DNA from 2 places in the Trinickia violacea genome. Region 1 is predicted to be linked to the other one. Evidence: riboswitches for the same ligand, from Rfam matches in the RefSeq annotation. Region 1 holds a riboswitch; the other holds the start of a gene.

Region 1 (10,623 bases):
GAAGTGCCACTGCAGCGCGCCGCCGAGCCAGCCGCCGAGCGCGAACTTGGGCGGGAACATGAAGCTCGAGAAGATCGGCGACGCGTCGTAGATCTGCCAGCCCGAAAGCATCATCGTGATCGCGGCGAGCGCGTTGAGCCAGTGCGTGATGCGGACCCAGGCCGGATGAACGGGCGCGTCGCGCCGTTGGTGCAGCGTCTCGGCGGGTCTCGCGCGAGCATGCGATGTGGACATCGTGGCCTCCCATGTCGGCCGAAGTTAACGGCAAGCCGGCAGATCGGCGGCTTGCAACACGTCGCCGGTCGCCGCGTCCTCGATGAACGCGGCGACGCCGAAGCGGCCGGGCGACGCCGTATCGCTGGCGTCCGCGGCAACCACGACGTTGCGCCGAATCCGCGCGACGCCGCCGACGAGCGGCACCGGCCCGAGCCATGCGCGCACGACGCGGTCGTGATGCAGCGTCGCGCCATGGTTCTCGCCCGCGTCGACCTGCGAGCTGAGCTGATTCTCATAGACCGCGACGTAGGCGTTCAGCGTGCGCGGCGCAGTCGAGCGCGCGGTGAATTGCGCGTCGACGCCGAGCCCTTGCGGATTCACCGCGGCCGCGGCCCCTGAACCCGCGCCGCTCGCCCCGCCCGCCTGACTCGCCGCGCCAGGCGTAACCGGCGCAAGGCGAATCGCCACATCGGCTTGCGCGGGCTGAGCCGCCAGTTCGCGAAGACGCCCGTCGAAGTCCGACGCGCCCCAGTCGCGCAATTCGCGGCCAGCGACAAACACTTCAGGCGTATAGATCAGATGGCCGCCCGCAAAAGCGGCGAGATTCTCCTGCCGCTCGGTGAAGCGATGCTGCGAGAAGCGATCGGTCCAGCCGAGGCGGTTCCAGTAGTCGACGTGCAACTCCAACGGCACGATGTCCGCGCCCGGGCTGCCGCCATGCAATTGACTGAGCCAGCGATCGGCCGGCGGGCAACTGCTGCATCCTTCGCTGCTGTAAAGCTCGACGAGCGCGACGCGATGCGCGGGACTGTGCGCGCTGCACGCGACGCCTGCCAGAGCGAGTCCGTTTGCGCCGAGCGAAAGCGGCAGCGCGATCGCCCATGCCGCCCACCGCCATATCGTTGTCGTGCGTGTCCTAGTGTGCATGATGCTGCTCCTCGACCTACGAAATGTACGTTAGTCGAGCGCACGCAAAAGAGATGACAGCGCCGGCGATATTTTTAAAAAGGGGACGACCGCGCGGACGGCGCCCCCCGGACAGCCGCACCTCGGAGGCCCGCCCCGAGGTGCGGCACCCGTCGGATGGCCGCCCCGCGGAGCGCCGCCCGACGGATGGCCGCCCTCGGATCGCCGCCCGGTCAGTTATAGCTCATGACCATCGTGACCGGCTTGGCGGCGGTCTGCGGACCACCGTGCGGCACCGTCAACGACAGCACCCCACCCTCGGGGCTCAGGTGATAGCTCCCGCCCGGCTGCCACGGAAAGGCTCGCCCTTTCGGGTCGACGAAGCGCGTCACAACATCGTCCTTGACGTTGGGTCCGATCGTCGAGCGCGCGGCGTCGTTCGCGACGAACGACACGTCCGCGCCCGGCACCCCGCCATTCGGCGCCGCGAACGTCAGCTGCACGCCGTTGCTCGTGCGGATCGCCTCCAGCGCGCCCCCCTTCGCGGCCGGCCCGATCGGCGCACTGCTGATGTCGAAACCCGGCTCGACGATGCTGCCGATAAACGTGATAGTGCCGCCGGATCCGCTCGTCGGGCCGGCCGCCGCCAGCATCGGCATTGTCACGGCAGCCGCCGCACACAAAGCCGTGGCGATCAGGGTCGTGGGGTGAAAGGTACGCACGCGCATCATGGACTCCCGGTTGAATGCCGCTTGGCGGCTGAATGGTTGTTCACAACTGTTTATCGGTACCGCATCAAAACTCTGAAGACATCCAACCGTCGCGCTTCCACACTTACAAGATTGCCGGTTGCCAACCTGCGGCGACCCGGTGTATCTTGTGCGCTGCTAACGCGGGGGTCCTGTGTTGCGCTAGAGCTGATAGTTCATAGCAATGGCGTTGCGCGGGTGAGAAATACCCTTTGAACCTGATCTGGATAATGCCAGCGCAGGGATGCGTAAGGGCTTCACCGCAGTTCACCGCGCCAAACCTGCCCTACCTTCCTCTCGTCTCCTGCTTAGCAACCCACATCAGGAGATATGCATGAACGCCAACCCCAAATTCATTTCCGCCGACGCGCACGTGGATGCTGCCGCCGTCGAGCCGTTGCCGAACTCCCGAAAGGTCTATGTGACCGGATCGCGCCCCGACATTCAGGTGCCGATGCGCGAAATCTCTCAGGCCGATACGCCGACTGCCTTCGGCGGGGAAAAGAATCCCCCCATCTACGTGTACGACACTTCTGGCCCGTATTCTGATCCCAAAAATAAGATTGATGTACGCCGGGGTCTTCCCGCATTGCGCGAGAACTGGATTGACGAGCGCAGCGACACGGAAACGCTGCCGGGCCTGACGAGCGAGTACGGACGCGAGCGCGCGGCCGATCCGGCCACCGCGCAACTGCGTTTTCCGGGCCTGCACCGCACGCCGCGCCGCGCCAAAGCGGGCGCCAACGTGTCGCAAATGCATTACGCGCGCCGCGGCATCATCACGCCGGAAATGGAGTTCATCGCGATCCGCGAGAACCAGCGCCGCGCCGAGTACCTCGAGAGCCTCAAGGCGAGCGGCCCGAACGGCGCGAAGCTCGCCGCGATGATGGGCCGCCAGCACCCGGGCCAGGCGTTCGGCGCCGCGGCCTTCGGCCCGAACGCGCTCACCGAGATCACCCCTGAGTTCGTGCGCGAGGAAGTGGCGCGCGGCCGCGCGATCATCCCCGCGAACATCAATCACCCGGAAAGCGAACCGATGATCATCGGCCGCAACTTCCTCGTGAAGATCAACGCGAACATCGGCAATTCAGCGGTGACCTCCTCCATCGGCGAGGAAGTCGACAAGATGACGTGGGCGATCCGCTGGGGCGGCGACACGGTGATGGACCTGTCGACGGGCAAGCACATCCACGAAACGCGCGAATGGATCATCCGCAACAGCCCGGTGCCGATCGGCACGGTGCCGATCTATCAAGCATTGGAAAAGGTCAACGGCAAGGCCGAAGACCTGACCTGGGAAATCTTCCGCGACACGCTGATCGAACAGGCCGAGCAAGGCGTCGACTACTTCACGATCCACGCGGGCGTGCTGTTGCGCTATGTGCCGCTGACGGCGAACCGCATGACCGGCATCGTCTCGCGCGGCGGCTCGATCATGGCGAAGTGGTGCCTCGCGCATCACAAAGAAAGCTTCCTCTACGAGCACTTCGAAGACATCTGCGAAATCATGAAGGCCTACGACGTGAGCTTCTCGCTCGGCGACGGCCTGCGTCCCGGCTCGATCTACGACGCCAACGACGAAGCCCAGCTCGGCGAATTGAAGACGCTCGGCGAGCTCACGCAGATCGCATGGAAGCACGACGTGCAGGTGATGATCGAAGGCCCGGGCCACGTGCCGATGCAGCTCATCAAAGAGAACATGGATCGGCAGCTCGACTGGTGCGACGAGGCGCCGTTCTACACGCTCGGGCCGCTCACCACCGATATCGCCCCGGGCTACGACCACATCACGTCGGGCATCGGCGCGGCGATGATCGGCTGGTTCGGCACCGCGATGCTTTGCTACGTGACGCCGAAGGAGCACCTCGGCCTGCCGAACAAGGACGACGTGAAGGAAGGCATCATCACGTACAAGCTCGCGGCCCACGCGGCGGACTTGGCGAAAGGCCATCCTGGCGCGCAAGTGCGCGACAACGCGCTGTCGAAAGCGCGCTTCGAGTTCCGCTGGGAAGACCAGTTCAACCTCGGCCTCGATCCGGACAAGGCGCGCGAATTCCACGACGAAACGCTGCCGAAGGATTCGGCGAAGGTCGCGCACTTCTGCTCGATGTGCGGCCCGCACTTCTGCTCGATGAAGATCACTCAGGACGTGCGCGAGTTCGCGGCTGCCCAGGGCATCACGGAGGACGTGGCGCTCAAGAAAGGCATGGAAGTGAAAGCCGTCGAGTTCGTCAAGAGCGGCTCGGAGATCTATCAGAAGCAGTGAACGCTGCCGCTTGAACCGAGCTGAGACAACAAGCCCGCCTCGTGCGGGCTTTTTGCTGCTTATGCACGCACGCTTGAAACGATCCGTAACCGGCACGCCGTGCCGCCGCTGCGGCATTGGCGTACAGTGCTCGCACGACGTCCGCCTCGCGCCAGGTCAGCGGGACGTTTCGATTCAAGGAAGCGCGTGTCATGAGTGTCAAATTAGCCGCGACGGCACTTGCCGGCGCCGTGTCGCTGGCCGGATGCTACTACGGACCCTACGGATACGATCCATACGGCGGCTACTACTATCCGACCGTGCCCGCTGCCGCAACGCAGCAAGCGGTGCCGGTCGCGCCCCCGCCGAGCGCCGCAGCCCATCCTCCGCCGCCGAACCAGCCGCCTCCTCCGCCGGCCTCCGCCTATGCGGAGGCACCGCCCGCGCAGTACGCCGTCGCGGATGTTCCAAGCAGCTACTACTACGCAGCCCCCGCGTACTATCCGGCGTACCCCGCGTACTATCCGGCGTACCCGGCCTACCCCGCCTACTACGGCTACCCGTATTGGGGAGGACCGTCCATCTCGATCGGCGTCGGCGGCTGGTGGGGCGGCCACGGCTGTTGCTGGGGCGGCTGGCACGGCGGCGGCTACTGGCATGGCGGCGGCGGCGGCTGGCATGGCGGCGGCGGGTGGCACGGCCACTGAGCTTCGCAGCGTCCGTCCAGCCGGCTGACCGGGCCCGCTCCAGCACCCGTCGATCCCTCCCCCGCGCATTCATTAAGGCCGTACTTACCCGTCTTGACTGAGCCGCTTCGCCTTCTATGCTTGGAAGCGCGGTAAAAGACCAAGAGACCAACAGGCCAAAAACCTGTTCAGCGGCACACAACCGGCATCGAACAACAACGAAGGAGCCGAGATGTTCCATCAATTGCTCACCCCGATCGGCAATGCCCTATTGCCATCGTTCATCGTAGCGATCCTCCCCATCGTCGTCGTACTGGTCCTGCTCGGCTGGGCCCGGCGGCCCGCATGGCAGGCATCGCTCGCGGGCCTCGTCGTGGGGTTCGTCATCGCGATCGCCGGCTGGCAGTTTCCGGTCGGCCTCGCGATCAACTCGGTCGTCGCGGGCGCGGTGTTCGCGGTCTGGCCGGTGATGTGGATCGTCTTCAACGCGATCGTGCTCTACAACATCGCGCAGCGCTCCGGCCGCTTCGCGGCGTTCCGCATGTGGATGATCGACAACCTGCCGAACGACCGGCGCATCGTGCTCGTCGTCATCGGTTTTTCGTTCGGCGCGCTGCTCGAAGGCATTTCCGGATTCGGCACGCCGATTGCGATCACGAGTTCGCTCTTGATCCTGCTCGGCTTCCCAACGCTCGAGGCGCTGACCTTCACGCTGATCTTCAACACCGCGCCGGTCGCGTTCGGCGCGCTCGGCGTGCCGATCACCGTGCTCGGCGCGGTCACCCACCTGCCCGTCGACTCGCTCGGCAAGATGGTCGGCCGGCAACTGCCGTTCTTCGCGCTGCTGCTGCCGTTCTACGTGATTGCCGTGTACGCGGGCGTTCGTAACATGCTGCGAATCTGGCCGGTGCTGCTAGTGTCGGGCGCGAGCTTCGCGCTCACGCAGTTCGTCACGTCCAACTACATCAACTACAGCCTGACCGATGTGCTGTCCTCGCTCGTGTCGCTGATCCTCACGATCGGCTTCTTGCGCGTCTGGAAACCGGCCGCCGACGCGCAGTTCGCAGTGAATGTCGATCGCGTGGGCGAAGTGCGTGGCAAGGTCGGCGGCTGGCAGGGGTGGATTCCTTGGCTGGTCGTCTCGGCGGTCGTCATCGTTTGGACCATCGCGAAGATCTTTGCGATCGGCGACATCAAGGTGCCGTGGCCCGGCCTCGATAAAGCGGTCTACATCACCCTGTACAACACGCCCTACGGCGCCATCTGGGACTTCCAGCCGCTTGCGACCGGCACCGCGATTCTCGTCGCGTCGATCATCACCGCATTCATCGTCAGGCTCCCGGTTCGCGAGTTCTTCAACGCGATCGTCGATACCTGGGTGCAAACGCGCATCGCCATTGTCACCGTGGCGACGATCGTCGGCCTTGCCTATCTGATGAACTACTCGGGGCTGAACTACACACTCGGTCTCGGCGTGGCCTCGGTCGGCGCGTTCTTCCCGCTCGTATCGGCGTTCCTCGGATGGGTCGCCGTGTTCCTGTCGGGCAGCGATACGTCGGGCAACGCGCTGTTCGGCAATCTGCAGGTGGTGGCCGCGCATCAGGCGAACCTGAACCCGGTGCTGATGGCGGCGACGAACTCGTCGGGCGGCGTGATGGGCAAGATGATCTCGCCGCAGAACATTTCGACCGGCGTCGCGACCACCGAGCTCAAAGGCAAGGAAGGTCTCGTATTCGCGAAGACATTCAAGCACTCGATCCTGCTGACGGTGGTGCTCGGCATCCTCGTGTGGCTGCAGCAGAACGTGTTGACCGGGATGATTCCGCCGCACTGACGCGGCAATATCCGGGTCGTTCCACGTCGGTTTGCGCTACATTCTCCCTTCACCGAGACTCACTGCGCAGACCGGCCCCCTCTTCCTCGTCAACCCGTCGCAAACCCTTCTGGCACGGCCGTTTCACGCAATCGGCTGCGCGTTTTTTTGCAAGCCCATTCGTAGCGAAATTGGCCCGCTTTTTGCCGTTTCTTGCTGTTTCATCGCAGCGTGAAATATCGGCGGCGAGCCGGTGATAAGATGCGTGCGCATCCTGTCCCGATCGCTTCAATACGCCTCCTCGATGAAAGTCCAAAACGTTGTCCAGCTCATGGTGCTCGCCGCACTGTGGGGCGCGTCATTTCTCTTTATCCGCGTCGGCGTGACCGAGTTCGGCGTGGCGCCGCTGATGGCGCTGCGTGTCGCGATCGGCGCGATCTTCCTGCTCGGCTTGCTGTTCGCGCGCAAGCCGCCGCGCGAAGCGTTGAGCGTCTTGAAACAGCGCGCCGTGCCGCTCGTGATCCTCGGCGTGCTCAATTCGGGCGCACCGTTTTGCCTGTTCGCGTTTGCCGAATTGACGCTGTCGGCGGGCGTGACGTCCGTCATCAATGCGACGACGCCGCTCTGGGGCGCGCTCGTCGCCTTCGTCTGGCTGAAGGACCGCTTGAACGCGCCGCGTGCGCTAGGTCTTGCGATCGGCTTCGCCGGCGTGCTGACGCTCGTGTGGGATCAGATTGCAGCGCCGCACGGCAACGGCGCCGCGACGCCCCTGGCGAGCGCGCTCGCCGCAGGCGCCGCCCTGTGCGCGACGCTGTGCTACGGCATCGCCGCGAACTACACGAAGCGCCACTTGAACGGCGTCGATGCGCTCACGCTCGCGGCGGGCAGCATGACCGGCTCGACGATCGTGCTGCTGCCGTTCGCGCTCCTCACGTGGCCCGCCGCGCCGGTCTCGTGGCACGCGTGGGGTGCGATCCTCGCGCTCGGCATCGCTTGCACGGGCATCGCGTACTTCCTCTACTTCCATCTGCTCAATGTGGCCGGTCCCGCGCGAGCGATGACCGTGACCTTCGTGATCCCGATCTTCGGCATTCTGTGGGGAGCTTTGTTTCTCGCCGAGCGCGTGTCGCCGGCGATGCTCGAAGGCTGCGCGATCATTCTGCTCGGCACCGCGCTCGCGACGGGCTTCATCAAAGGCGTGCCGTGGCGGCGCGAGACAGGAAAAGCGTCATAACGCTTTTCGGGTTCGCTGCCGCACCAGTAAACACCCTTCCTCGATCCGCCAATCCCTTGGCACCGTACCCGATCGCACATAGTTTCGTTCGGGTCTGGACTTACCCTGACCTCCATCGCATCGAGTGCTCGCTTTGTTACACTCGAAACGCAGTGAATCAGCGGAGTCCGGCATGGCTAGCGTCTTCGTTCACGAGTTCTCATACGAATTCAACGCCCACGTGGCCCGCGTCACGTGCCGCTGCCTTTATGCCGCTGGCCGGGACGAATCCCGGATGCATCACTTCCAAGGGCGTGCATTCTCATGACCACGAGACGCGACCTCACGCTCGCCGGCCTCCTGCCGCAGCTCGCACGCGACGAAACCGGCTGGTACGCCATCTACGATTCGGTCACCTTGCGCTCGGCCTTCCAGCCGGTGCTGTCGATCGCGCACAAGCGCATCGTCGGTTACGAAGCCTTGTTGCGCGCAACCGCCGCCGACGGCCGCGCGATCACACCTGACGAATTGTTCGGCGCGGCGCAATCGTTCGGCGCGGCGCTGACGCTGGAACGGCTCACGCGGTGCCTGCATTTCGCCAACTTCGCCGAGCAGAACGTCGCGACCGACTGGCTCTTCGTCAACGCGCTACCACGGCTCTTCCAGATGGGCTGGCCGCACCACACGTTCGTCGACGAACTGTGCGCGCACTTCGGCCTGCCCCACAGCCGCATCGTGATCGAAGTGCTCGAGCAGCCCGCCAACGACGAGGCGCTGCTCGCGCAGACCGTCGAGCTGCTGCGCGAACGCGACTTCCTGATCGCCATCGACGACTTCGGCACGGGCCTCTCGAACTTCGATCGCGTCTGGCAATTCCGGCCGGACATCGTGAAGCTCGACCGCTCGCTCGTCACGCGGATCGCGAGCACGGGCACCGATCATCAGTTCGTCACGCATCTCGTCACGATGCTGCATCGCGCGGGCGCGATGGTGCTCGCCGAGGGCATCGAAACCGAGAGTGAGCTGATGACGCTGATGAGCGCCGACATCGATTTCGTGCAGGGCTTCTGGCTCGCCCGCCCGCAAGCGTCGATCGATGCCGCGAACGCAGCCACCCCCGCGCTCATCGAATCGATGTGGGAGCGTTTCAACACGCGGGCGAAGCCGCATTCGAGCAGCAAGTCGCGCTCGTGCACGAGCTTCGAAACGGTGGTCCTCGCCGGCGCGCGCGCCTACGAGGCGACCGGCGATCTCGCGCAGGCCGCCGAGCGCGCGTTTCGCGTGCCCGAGGCGCGGCGCGTGTTCGTGATCGACGCGCACGGCGAGCAGCAGCGCCCGTCGATCGCCGCAGCCGGCGCGCTGCGGCCCGAACGCCTGGCGCCGCTGTTTCCCGACATCCACAGCAACTGGTCGCGGCGCGCGTACTTCAAGCGCGCGCTCGCGTCGCCCGGCCGCGTCGCCGTAATGGGCCCGCACTTCTCGCCATCGGACGGCAAGGATTGCTATACCGCCGCCGTCGCCGTCACCTTGAACGGCGCGCTCGACGTGTTCTGCGTCGACTTCCTGATGGAAGCGCACACGCCCGTCCATGCGGACGGGACTTGACTCGTACGCCGCGCAACTGTCCCTCGATTGAGCGAGTGAGCCGCTCGCGCTTCATTCCGTTTATTCCGTTTATTCCGTTACGCGGCCGCGCCCAGCCTTGATCGCGCCGCGATGCGTCTTGCCCTCGAGACGCCGCACCGTCGACGCGCGCGTCGGCTTGGTCGCGATGCGCGCGCGGCGCGTCACGCTCACGCTGCGGATCAGCTCGTCGAGACGCGCAAGCGCCGCCGCGCGATTCATCTCTTGCGTGCGATGTTCTTGCGCCTTGATGATGACGACGCCGTCGCGCGTAATCCGATGGTCGGACAGCGCGAGCAGCCGCATCTTCAAGACTTCGGGCAGCGATGACGCGCGGATGTCGAAGCGCAGGTGAATCGCGCTCGACACTTTATTGACGTTCTGCCCGCCCGCGCCTTGGGCGCGAACGGCGGTCAACTCGATCTCGCCCGGTGCGAGGCTATAGCGCAGCGTCATGGGTGGGTCACTCGTGATGTGGGTTCCCGCAGCGCGGCCGCGATCCGCTCGGCGAGGCCCGAATCGCGTTGCGTCGGCGTCGCGATCGCCTGGCTCAGCACCGCTCGCGAGCCGATCACCTGCACGGCGCGCCGCGCGCGCGTGACGGCCGTGTACACCAATTCGCGCGAGAGTACGCGGCTCGCCGTGCCCGGCAGCACCAGCACCGCATGATCGAACTCGGACCCCTGCGACTTGTGCACCGTCAGCGCGAACGCGGTGTCGTGCGGCGGCAGCGCGGCGGGCGACACGGCTCGAAGACTGCCGTCGGCGGCGCGAAAATAAACGCGCAGTGCGCCCTCCGCGCCTGCTCCCGCAGCGGGCAGCGCGATGCCGATATCGCCGTTGAAGAGGCCCAACGCATAGTCGTTGCGCGTCACCATCACCGGACGGCCGGCGAACCAGCTCGCACCGACGCCGAGCGGCACGCTCGCGGCACGCCGCACGTGCGCGGCCATCAACGTGTTCAACTGATCGACGCCGCGCGCGCCGGCGCGTGTCGCGCACAACACGCGAAAGCGGTTCAACGCGTCGAAGAGCGGCGCGGCGTCCGGCGTGCGTTGAGCCAGCGCGTCGGCAAGCGCTTGCGCGTACGGCGCGAAGCCTTGCGCCAAGCGCGCCACCGTGCGCTCGGAAAGCGTCGGCCCCGCATCTTCGTATAGCGCGGCGGCGCCCGG
Region 2 (10,623 bases), 2.3 Mb from region 1:
CGAGGCGCTGCCGGTCTTTCGCACGGAGCGCATCGAGCATTGGCCCGGGCCGGCGCATCCGCGGCTGACGGTTGCGGTGCTCGCGAAATCCGATGCATTGTTTGCGCTCGCCGCGCGTATTAGGGCGGTGTTGGAAGCGCTGGAATTGCCGATGGACGATCGCGCGTTCCGTCCGCACATCACGCTTGCACGGTTTCCGCGTGACGCGTCGGCGCTTTGCGAATTGCCGGTGCCGGTTGCCGGGCTGTCGATCCGTTTCGATACGCTCGCGCTCTATTCGAGCACGCTCGCGCGGCATGGGGCGCGCTATAGCGAGCTGGCGTCGGCGGCGTTGCCCGACGGCGAGGAGGGCGAAGCCGCCACCGGTTAGCTTGCGTGCGCAGGCACGCGTACCGGCTACGCGCGATAGCGCGCCAGCGTCAGTCCGTCGAGATCGATCTCCGGCGTAGCGCCCGTGACGAGATCCGCGACCACCTTTCCCGATCCCATCGACATCGCCCAACCCGTCGAGCCGTGCCCGAGGTTGAGCCACAGCCCGTCGATGCCGCATGGCCCGACGAGCGGCGCGCCGTCGGGTGTCATCGGCCGGCGGCCGACCCAGAATTGCGCGGTCGACGGCTTCGCCGCATGCGGGAACCAGTCGTCGAGCACCTTCATGAGCGTCTGCAGCGCTTGTTCGCGCAAGGTCGCGCGGCGGTCGCCGAGTTCCGCCGTGCCCGCGATCCGCAGTTTCGGACCGAAGCGCGTGATCGCCGTCTTCAGCGATTCGTCCATCAGCGCGGCGCGCGGCGCTTTTTCGTCGTCGACGACAGGCAGCGTCGCCGAGTAGCCCTTTACCGGATAGAGCGGGACCCTCACCCCGAGAGGCGCAAGGACGTCTACGCTGTCGACGCCTAGCGCGGTCACGACCGCGTCGGCAGACAGCGTCTGCTGAGGGCCTTGTGCGCTTTCGATGCGCGCGCCGCGCACTTTGCCGCCTTGCACGTCGAGCGAAACCACGCGCGTGTCGAAGCGGAACCGCACGCCGTTCGCTTCGCAGACCGCGCGCAACTCGCGTGTGAAGGTCGCGCAATCGCCGGCTTCGTCGTCGGGCAGGTAGAGCCCGGCATACGGCGTTTGCTTGGCCCAGCGCAAGCCCGGCTCGATCTGCACGCATTCGGCGCCGCTCACCTCGCGATGCGCGATGTCCGCGTCGCGCAGTACAGCGAGCGCGGGCTGTGCGAGCTTCACATCGAACTCGCTGCGAAAGAGCTGCAAATAGCCTTGGCTGCGTCGGTAGTCGAACGCGTGCTGATTGCGGAACTCGTGCAGGCACGCGCGGCTGTAGTACGCGATGCGCTGCATCCGCTCCTTGTTCACGCGGAACCGCGCGAGGTCGCATTCGCGCAGCCACCTCGCGATCCAGCGCCATTGCGCGGCATCGAGCGTCGGCCGGAAGATCAGCGGCGACGCGGGCTTGAACAGGTACTTGAGGATTTTCGCCGGCATGCCGGGCGCGGCCCACGGCGTCACATAGCCGGGCGCGATCACGCCCGCGTTGCCGAAGCTGGTGGCGAGCGCGACGTCGGGCTCGCGTTCGATGACGGTGACGTCGCAGCCTCGCTCGCGCAGATAAAACGCGGTGGCGACGCCGATCACGCCGCCGCCGAGAACAATCGTATGCATGGTCGAAATACGGGGTGAGGCTCGGGCGTGGCGTTATGTCGTGGGTTCGGGAGCGGGCGCGGTAAGCGACTTGCCGCGCGTCTCCGGCAGCGCGAGCGCCGCGAGAATCACGAGCAGATAGCCGCTGCCGGCGACGAGCCCGATCGCTTTGACGAGCGCCATCGATTGCGACATCACGCCGACCAGAATCGGGAAGAACGAGCCGAGCCCGCGTCCGAGGTTGTAGCAGAAGCCCTGGCCCGAGCCGCGGATCGCATTCGGATACAGCTCGGACAGATACGCGCCGACGCCCGCGAAGATTCCCTGCACGACGATGCCGAGCGGAAAGCCGAGCAGCAGCATGGCGCTATCGGTGATCGGCAGCATCGTGTAGGTCATGCCGAGCACGAACGAGCCGAGCGCGAACAGGATGAACGACGCGCGCCGGCCGATTTTGTCGGAGAGGATCGCGCCGATGATGTACCCGCAGAACGAGCCGACGATCAGCACGACCAGATAGCCGCTCGTATTGAACACCGACAGATGGCGCACGGTTTTCAGGTAGGTGGGCAACCACGTGGTGATCGCGTAGTAGCCGCCGAGCATCCCCGTGCAGAGCGCGCTGCCGAGGAGGGTCGCCTTCAAGTGCGGCCCCGTGAAGATCTGCAGGAAATGGGAGGTGTCGAGCCCCGCGTCGCGCGCGCGGCGCGTCGCCAGGAAGATGTCGGGATCGCTCACGTTGCGGCGGATATAGAGAATCCACAGCGCCGGCACGATACCGATCCAGAAGCACGCGCGCCACGCGTATTGCTCGGGCAGGAGCGCGAAGAAGGCCCAGTAGAGGATGGCCGCGGCGCCCCAGCCGAACGACCAGCTGCTCTGAACGGTGCCGACGGCCTTTGCGCGATGCTCGGGCGAGCGGATCGTCTCGGCCATCATGATCGTCACGACCGACCATTCGCCGCCGAAGCCGATGCCTTGCAGCGTGCGCGTCGTGAGCAGTTGCCAGAACGAGTGCGTGAAGCCGGACAGGCAGGTGAAGAGCGCGAAAGTGGCGATCGTCCATTGCAGCACGCGCACGCGGCCGTAACGATCGGCGAGGATGCCGGCGAGCCAGCCGCCTGCCGCCGATGAGATCAGCGAACTCGTCGCGATCATGCCCGCTTCGCTCTTCGTCATGCCCCAGGTCGCGATCAGCGTGGGGATCAGGAACGAGTAGATCATGAAGTCGAAGGCATCGACCGCATAACCGCCGAACCCGGCGTAGAGCGTGCGGCGCTCGCGCGTCGACAATTCGGTGAACCATTGGATGGACCGCATCGGGTAGGTCTCCTTTTAGTGCAGGTCGAGGAGACCCGCCTTGGTTTGGCGGGTATTTTACGGCGGGCTTAGACGGACGGGCCAGTGATCAAAAAGCGAAGGGGGAGCATGTGCGGCGTGCGATGGTTGCGCGCGCAACCATGGCGGGGAGGGCGAAAGGAAACGGTCAGCCCAACGTCAATCCGCCGTCGACATGAATCACCTGACCGGTGATATGACGCGCCGCATCGGAAAGCAGGAATGCGATCAGCGCGGCGACGTCGGCCGGATCGGCGACGCGGCTAAGCGGCGTCGCCTGCTCCGCATGCGTCCAGATGGCGGCGTTCTCGGGCGCCGGCCCGCGATCCTTGCGCGTATAGCCGGGCGCGACGCAGTTCACCGTGATGCCGTGGGGCGCGAGTTCGGCCGCGGCCGTCTTGACGAGCGATTCGAGCGCGGCCTTGGCCGCCGCGGTCGCAGCGAACGGCGCGTCCGCGCGATAGCGATGCGCGACAAACGAGCTGACCGCGACCACGCGCGCGCAGCTCGACGTTTCGAGCGCGGCGGCCGCGCGCCTCACGAGCGCCGCGAACGCACCCGGCATCGAAGCGAACGATTCGGCGAGCGTATCGGAGTCGAGCGACGCGAGCGTCTGGCGCTGAGCGTGGCCGGCGTTGGCCACGAGTTGATCGAGCGCGCCGAACTTCGCAAGCGCGCTGTGGACGATATGTTCCGGCGCGCCGCGCTCGGCGAGATCGCCGTGCACGGTCGCGCACGTCGCGCCGAGCTCGACGCAGCGCGCCGCGACGGCTTCGAGCCGCTTGCGCGATTCGGCATCGGCGCCGCGCGAGTGCAGCATCAAGCCGATACGAGGCGCGGCGATCTGCCGGGCCAGGGCCGCGCCGATTCCGGAGCCCGCGCCGGTAATCAGGACGACGCGATCGAACGCGGAGGCGCCGCGGGCTTCGACCGCGGTCTCCCCGAGCGGGCGCTCGCCGGCAGGCCCTCCGGGCGCGTTCATGCGACGGCGCGCTCGGCTGAGCGCTCGATCTCGAGCGTCTCATCATGGAATGCCGCGAGCGATTCGCGATGCGCGATGCTCACGATCGCCGCCTTCGGCAGCCGCTCGTTGAAGAGGTGATAGAGGCGCGCTTCGTTTTCGGCATCGAGCGCGCTCGTCGCTTCGTCGAGGAACAGGTAGTCGGGCTTGTGGAGCAGCACGCGCGCGCCCGCGAGACGCTGCTGCTCGCCTGGCGAGAGCACGCGCTGCCAGTGCGCCGACTCGCCGAGGCGATCGACGTAATCGTCGAGGCGGCACACGCGTAGCGCCTCGCGGCACTCGTCATCGGTGAAGGTATCGGCTGGCGACGGATACGCGAGCGCCGCCTTCAACGTGCCGATCGGCAGATAGCTCTGCTGCGGGATGAACATCATGCGCGCGTCGACGGGCGCGTCGATCGCCCCGTCGCCGAACGGCCAGAGGCCCGCGAGGGCTCGCATCAGCGTGCTCTTGCCCGCGCCCGACGGTCCGCGCACGAGCCAGCGCGAGCCCGGCTTGATCGCGACGCTGCCGATCGTCGTGAGCTCGGTGCCGTTGGGCAGCGCGAGCTTCAGGCCGTCGGTGGTGAGCGCGTTCGAATCGACGTAGTGCAGGTTGATGCCGCCGTGCTCGGTGGCGGGCAGGATCGATTCCTTCAGGTGCGTCGCGCCCATCACGCGCTTGAATTCGCGCAGACGGTTCGCGGTGGCGCGCCACTCGACCAAAGTCGAGTAACTGTTGATGAACCAGGAGAACGAATCGCTGACGGTGCCGAAGGCATTCTGGATCTGCATCAGCACGCCGAACGTGAACGCGCCGGCGAAATAGCGGGGCGCCGCCACGACGATCGGAAAGATGATGGCGATCTGGCCGTAGAAGCTCAGCACGAAGCTCAGGCGCTTGGTGTACTTCATCACGCGCCACCAGTTATCGCGAATGCGCTGGAAGACATTGCCCGCGACGGCTCGCTCGGTCGCTTCGCCATCGTAAAAGGCAATCTGCTCGGCGTTTTCGCGCACCCGAATCAGGCCGAAGCGGAAATCCGCCTCAACCTTCTGTTGCTGATACGTGATCGAGACGAGCGGGTGGCCGAGCTTGTAGATGACGTACGAACCGCCCAGCGCATAGAGCGCGGCAACCCAGACCATGTAGCCGGGAATGACGATCGGCATGCCGCCGAGCGTGACGGTCAGCGCGCCTGCGAGTCCCCAGAGGATGGTCACGAACGAGATGAGTGTCACGACCGTCGACAGCAAATCGAGCGACAGCGCCAGCGTGCTGGTCGCAAACGACTGAAGGTCGTCGCTGATACGTTGGTCGGGGTTGTCGGCAAGGCGGTCACGCTCGATCCGGTAGAACGCGGCATCGCCGAGCCATTCTTCGAGGAAGCGCTGCGTGAGCCACTGGCGCCAGCGGAACCCGAGCATCTGGCGCAGGTACCGGCCGTACACGAACAGGATGATCAACGCGAACACGATGACCGTGAAGACGATCATCAGGTGCGGGAACTCGTGGACGTTCTTGGCCTGCAAGGCGTTGTAGAACTCGCCGTTCCAGGTGTTGAACTTCACGTTCAGCCAGACGCTGGTGAGGTTGATCGCGATGATCGTGATCAACAATCCCCACGCGATCTTCCATTCTTCGGACACCCAATAGGGCTTGATCAGGCTCCACGCGGAGATCTTGTCTGAATCTCGCGGCACGCCGCTTGGCGAGGACTTGGAAAGGGTTGGGTTCATGAGCTTCCCGATGTAGTGCCGGCTCACGGCAATGGCGACGCGTGCCGCACGAAGGCGGCACGAAACGCCTGATTTTTGCGTGAGCCTCTTAAAAGAGTCTTAACGGTCCTGGCGAGCGGGTCCGGCTGGGTGGACAGACGCAAGGCTTGACCGTGCCGGGCTCGAGTGCGCGCCGGTTACGCGTCCGATGCACGCGTCTGTGCTCACGGCATTGTGCCAGACAGTCGCGCCTGTCTTAATAACGTTCGCGGACTATCGTTACAGGGTGTTCCGGCCGCTTTGGGGGAGGGTAAGAAATTGGGGCAAGTTATCTCATTTTGTTGACCTGGCCCCGGGGTACGGGACATTCCCGTTTGCGGCGGTTTCGCCTTTTATGGTCTAATGGCCGTCGACGAAACAGGGGTGCTTTGCATGCGGGCGGCACGGTAATACCGCGGTAAGGCTGAGAGAGACCCTTTGCACCCGATCCGGGTAATACCGGCGCGGGAAGTTTCCGGAAGCCCCCTTGGCTTCCATTGGATTTCGATTCCCGCCGGGCTGCGTCCACCCTATGTGGGCCTAACGTCCGGCCGGCCTTACCCGCCGGTTTCGTCCTTGGGTACGTGCGTTTTGCCGTACAGAAAGGATCGATCCGATGAGCGTTCAATCTTCAGTTGTTTCCTCGAAAGCCGTTTCAAGCCGCCCGGATTTCGCCGTGCTCGGCGGCGGGCTGTGCGGTCGTTTGCTGGCTTGGCGGCTCGCGGGCGAAGGTCATAGCGTGGCGCTTTATGAGCGTGGCGATGCGGCGGGCTCAGGCGCGGCTGCCTGGGTCGCGGCGGCCATGCTCGCGCCGCTCGCCGAAGCGGCGAGCGCCGAGCTGCTGATCACCGAGCTTGGCGCCGAGTCGCTCGACGCGTGGCCCAAGCTGCTCGCTCAATTGCCTGAACCGGTCTACTTCCAGCGCAACGGTACGCTCGTCGTCTGGCATCACTCCGACCGCGCCGAGGCGTCTCTGTTCGAGCGGCGCGTGCGCGCGAATGCGCCGGCGCCGCTGTTCGACGGCGGGTTTTTGACGCTTTCCGGCGCGCAGGTCGACGAGGCCGAGCCGGCGCTCGGCGGACGCTTTCACCAAGGATTGCTGCTGCCGCGCGAAGGGCAGCTCGACAATCGCCAAGTGCTTTCCGCGCTGGCCGCAGGTCTTTCCGAGCGCGGCGTGGCGACGCACTGGAATACGAGCGTCGACGAGCGCGCGTTGCCGGACGCGCGCATCACGATCGATTGCCGCGGACTCGGCGCGAAGCCGGTGCTGCCCGCATTGCGCGGCATTCGCGGCGAAGTGGCGCGCATCCACGCGCCCGGCATCGGGCTCTCGCGGCCGGTGCGGTTGCTGCACCCGCGCTATCCGCTCTACATCGCGCCGAAGCAGAACGACATCTACGTGATCGGCGCGACCGAGATCGAAGGCGAAGACATGTCGCCCGTCAGCGTGCGCTCGGCGCTCGAGTTGCTGAGCGCGGCGTTTTCGGTGCACCCCGGCTTCGGCGAAGCTCGCATCCTCGAATTGAATTCGCAGTGCCGTCCGACGCTGCCGGACCATCGTCCGGCGATCACGTGGGATGGCGCGACGACGCTATCGGTGAACGGCCTCTACCGGCACGGCTACATGATCGTGCCCGAAGTCAGTGCATGCGCGGCGCGGCTCGCGGGTGCGCTGCTCGAAGCGCGCATCGCCGATGCCGACGCGTTCGCCGAATGGCGCGCCAACGATCGCTGGGCGCCGATGCTGCACCAGCGGAGCGTTGCCGGTCCCTTTGGGGGATCGAACGCGTCCGAGCGGACGATGCCGCGCGCCGAAGCCTGAACCCGACTCAGATTCAGAAAGCCATGGATATCCAGATCAATCAAAAGCTGCTGTCGCTGCCGGAAGGCGCGAGCATCGCCGACGCGCTCGCCGCGTTCGGCGCGCGCCCGCCGTTCGCGGTCGCGCTCAACGGCGACTTCGTCGCGCGCGCGCAGCATGCGGCGCGCGCGTTGCAGGCGGGCGACAAGCTCGACGTCGTCCAACCCGTTGCCGGCGGCTGACGCGGCCGGATAACAACGACCATTCGACCATTCGCTCTTACTGTTGCCTCATTGGTTCGAGCGGCTGCGCAATCGACGCCTCGATCGACCGCAGTCCGCCGCCTGAGCCCAAGGATTCTCCGATGACTTCCAACCTCGCCGCCGATTCGCTGACGCTGTACGGCGAAACTTTCGCGAGCCGCGTGCTGCTCGGCACGTCGCGCTATCCGTCGCTGCAGTCGCTGTCCGATTCGATCGCGGCCGCGAAGCCCGGCATGGTCACGGTGGCGCTGCGCCGCCAGATGAACGCCGATACTGCCGAAGCCGGCTTCTTTGATTTGCTCAAGCGCCACGGCGTGCCGCTCCTGCCGAACACGGCTGGCTGCCAGAGCGTCGCCGAAGCGGTGACGACGGCGCAGATGGCGCGCGAAGTCTTCGAAACCGATTGGATCAAGCTCGAGCTGATCGGCGACGACTACACGCTGCAGCCCGATCCGATCGGCTTGGTCGAAGCGGCGGCGAAGCTCGTCAAGGACGGCTTCAAGGTGCTGCCGTATTGCACGGAGGATCTCGTGATCGGCCGGCGTCTGCTCGACGCGGGCTGCGAGGCGCTGATGCCGTGGGGCGCGCCGATCGGAACGGGCAAGGGCGTCGTCAATCCGTATGGGCTGCGCGTGCTGCGCGAGCGTCTGCCGGACGTGCCGCTGATCGTCGACGCCGGGCTTGGCGTGCCCTCGCATGCGTGCCAGGTGATGGAGTGGGGTTTCGATGGCGTGCTGCTGAACACGGCCGTGTCGCAGGCGACGCATCCGCCCGTGATGGCGCGTGCGTTCGCGCAGGCCGCCGAGGCAGGGCGCAGCGCTTATCTGGCCGGTCCGATGGCCGAGCGCGACAGCGCGCAGGCGAGCACGCCGGTGGTCGGCATGCCGTTCTGGCATCACGCGGGGGGCTCGGCATGAGGACCTTATCGTTTCCCGATCGCGAAATCTTCTGGCCGCCCGCTGACGAATTGACCGAAGCCGCGGAGCGCATCCGCGCGCGGCTCGGCGATTGGCCGGCCGCGAACGCGCCGTGGCGCATTTGCCTGATCGCCCCGGATGAACCGCGCGCCGGCGATCTCATCGTTTTCACCGAACAGAAGGCAGGCGCTCCTGGTCACACCGGCAGCCTCGACCACTGGCTCGCGAACGGCGCGGGCGTGATCGAGGCGGCTTCCGGCGACGTGACGCTGCGTCTCGGCGAGGTCCGTTACGCGCTGGAAAGCGCGGGCCCGCTCGCCGAGGATTGGCTCGCCGCGCTCGCGGGCTTCCTCGACTGCGGCTTTGAAGCGCACGACGCGCTCGTGCTCGCACTAGCGTGGCGCGACGGCGACGAAACGCGCGCCGACGACGCCTGGCCGGTCGATCTGTCCCGCTTTCCGCGCGTCGCCGGCTTGCCGGCGGCGCCGACGCCCGCGTTCCCGCGTTGTCCCGAGCGGCTCGGCCTCTATCCGGTGCTGCCGAGTGCCGATTGGGTCGAGCGCGTGCTGGACTACGGCGTGAAGACCACCCAATTGCGTTTGAAGCGCGCCGAGCCCGACGTCCTGGCTGCCGAAATCTCACGCTGCGTGACGGCGGGCCGCGAGCACGACGCCCAGGTTTTCATCAACGATCACTGGCGCGAAGCGGTCGCGGCGGGCGCTTACGGCGTGCATCTCGGCCAGGAGGACGTCCATACGGCCGATCTCCAGGCGATCGCGGCAGCCGGCCTGCGCCTCGGCCTGTCGACGCACGGTTATTACGAGATGCTGACCGCGCTTCACTTCAAGCCGAGCTACATCGCGCTCGGCGCGGTCTTCCCGACCACCACGAAAGTGATGCCGACCGCCCCGCAGGGCTTGGCGAGGCTCGCCCGCTACGTGCGCTTGCTCGAGGGCGTCGTGCCGCTCGTGGCGATCGGCGGCATCGACGGCGCCGTGCTGGCCGACGTGCTCGCGACGGGCGTCGCCAGCGCGGCGGTCGTGCGCGCCGTGACCGAGGCTGCGGACCCCGCCGCGGCGGTCGTTGCGTTGCAGCAAAAATTCGCGTAATAATCGATTGTCATGATCGCAGTTAAAAGGTAGGGGGCGCACGGCGACAACATTTGCGTGAAGGCCCTATAATTCGCCTTCCGCGTAAAAGGACTGTCAGCTACGTGCCTTCTCCTTCCGAGACCCTTCTCGAGCTTCGCAACGTCGATTTCGGCTACAACGACGGCCGGCTCGTCCTGTCGAACCTGAACATGCGCTTCCCGCGCGGTCAGGTCGTGGCGGTCATGGGCGGCTCCGGCTGCGGCAAGACCACGGTGCTGCGGCTGATCGGCGGCCTCGTGCGTGCGCGCCGCGGCGACGTGCTGTTCCAGGGCCAGAACGTCGGCAAGCAGACCCGCGAGGGCCTCTACGCGCTGCGCCGCAAGATGGGCATGCTGTTCCAGTTCGGCGCGCTTTTCACCGATATGTCGGTGTTCGAGAATGTCGCCTTCGCGCTGCGCGAGCACACCGATCTCCCCGAAGAGCTGATCCGCGACCTGGTGTTGATGAAGCTCAACGCCGTCGGCCTGCGCGGCGCGCGCGATCTCGCGCCGTCGGAGATTTCGGGCGGCATGGCGCGGCGCGTGGCGCTCGCTCGCGCGATCGCGCTCGACCCCGAGCTGATGATGTACGACGAGCCGTTTGCCGGCCTCGACCCCATTTCGCTCGGCATCACCGCGAACCTGATCCGCACGCTGAACCAGGCGCTCGGCGCGACGTCGATCCTCGTCACGCACGACGTGCCGGAATCGTTCGCGATCGCCGATTACGTCTACTTCCTCGCGAACGGCGCCGTGCTCGCGGAGGGCACGCCC

Evidence for each region. A riboswitch is a leader RNA that binds a small molecule or an ion and turns the genes downstream of it on or off. The one in region 1 is predicted to bind thiamine pyrophosphate.
Region 2: another riboswitch for thiamine pyrophosphate. It lies ahead of FAZ95_RS19875 (FAD-dependent oxidoreductase); the one in region 1 lies ahead of thiC (phosphomethylpyrimidine synthase ThiC).

What each region holds. Positions count from the first base shown of each region.
Region 1 covers NZ_CP040077.1:1,813,473-1,824,095, reverse strand. Annotated here, with positions in the region: gene FAZ95_RS08235 (cytochrome b/b6 domain-containing protein) at 1-234, opposite strand, end outside; gene FAZ95_RS08230 (DUF1223 domain-containing protein) at 259-1,143, opposite strand; gene FAZ95_RS08225 (hypothetical protein) at 1,356-1,787, opposite strand; TPP riboswitch at 2,007-2,134, shown strand; gene thiC (phosphomethylpyrimidine synthase ThiC) at 2,206-4,137, shown strand; gene FAZ95_RS39245 (hypothetical protein) at 4,329-4,823, shown strand; gene FAZ95_RS08210 (L-lactate permease) at 5,035-6,636, shown strand; gene FAZ95_RS08205 (DMT family transporter) at 6,920-7,849, shown strand; gene FAZ95_RS08200 (sensor domain-containing phosphodiesterase) at 8,153-9,433, shown strand; gene arfB (alternative ribosome rescue aminoacyl-tRNA hydrolase ArfB) at 9,503-9,907, opposite strand; gene FAZ95_RS08190 (AAA family ATPase) at 9,904-10,623, opposite strand, start outside.
Region 2 covers NZ_CP040077.1:4,338,896-4,349,518, reverse strand. Annotated here, with positions in the region: gene thpR (RNA 2',3'-cyclic phosphodiesterase) at 1-370, shown strand, start outside; gene FAZ95_RS19895 (D-amino acid dehydrogenase) at 397-1,665, opposite strand; gene FAZ95_RS19890 (MFS transporter) at 1,699-2,964, opposite strand; gene FAZ95_RS19885 (SDR family NAD(P)-dependent oxidoreductase) at 3,131-3,964, opposite strand; gene FAZ95_RS19880 (ABC transporter ATP-binding protein/permease) at 3,961-5,721, opposite strand; TPP riboswitch at 6,110-6,227, shown strand; gene FAZ95_RS19875 (FAD-dependent oxidoreductase) at 6,356-7,561, shown strand; gene thiS (sulfur carrier protein ThiS) at 7,585-7,782, shown strand; gene FAZ95_RS19865 (thiazole synthase) at 7,905-8,720, shown strand; gene thiE (thiamine phosphate synthase) at 8,717-9,829, shown strand; gene FAZ95_RS19855 (ABC transporter ATP-binding protein) at 9,934-10,623, shown strand, end outside.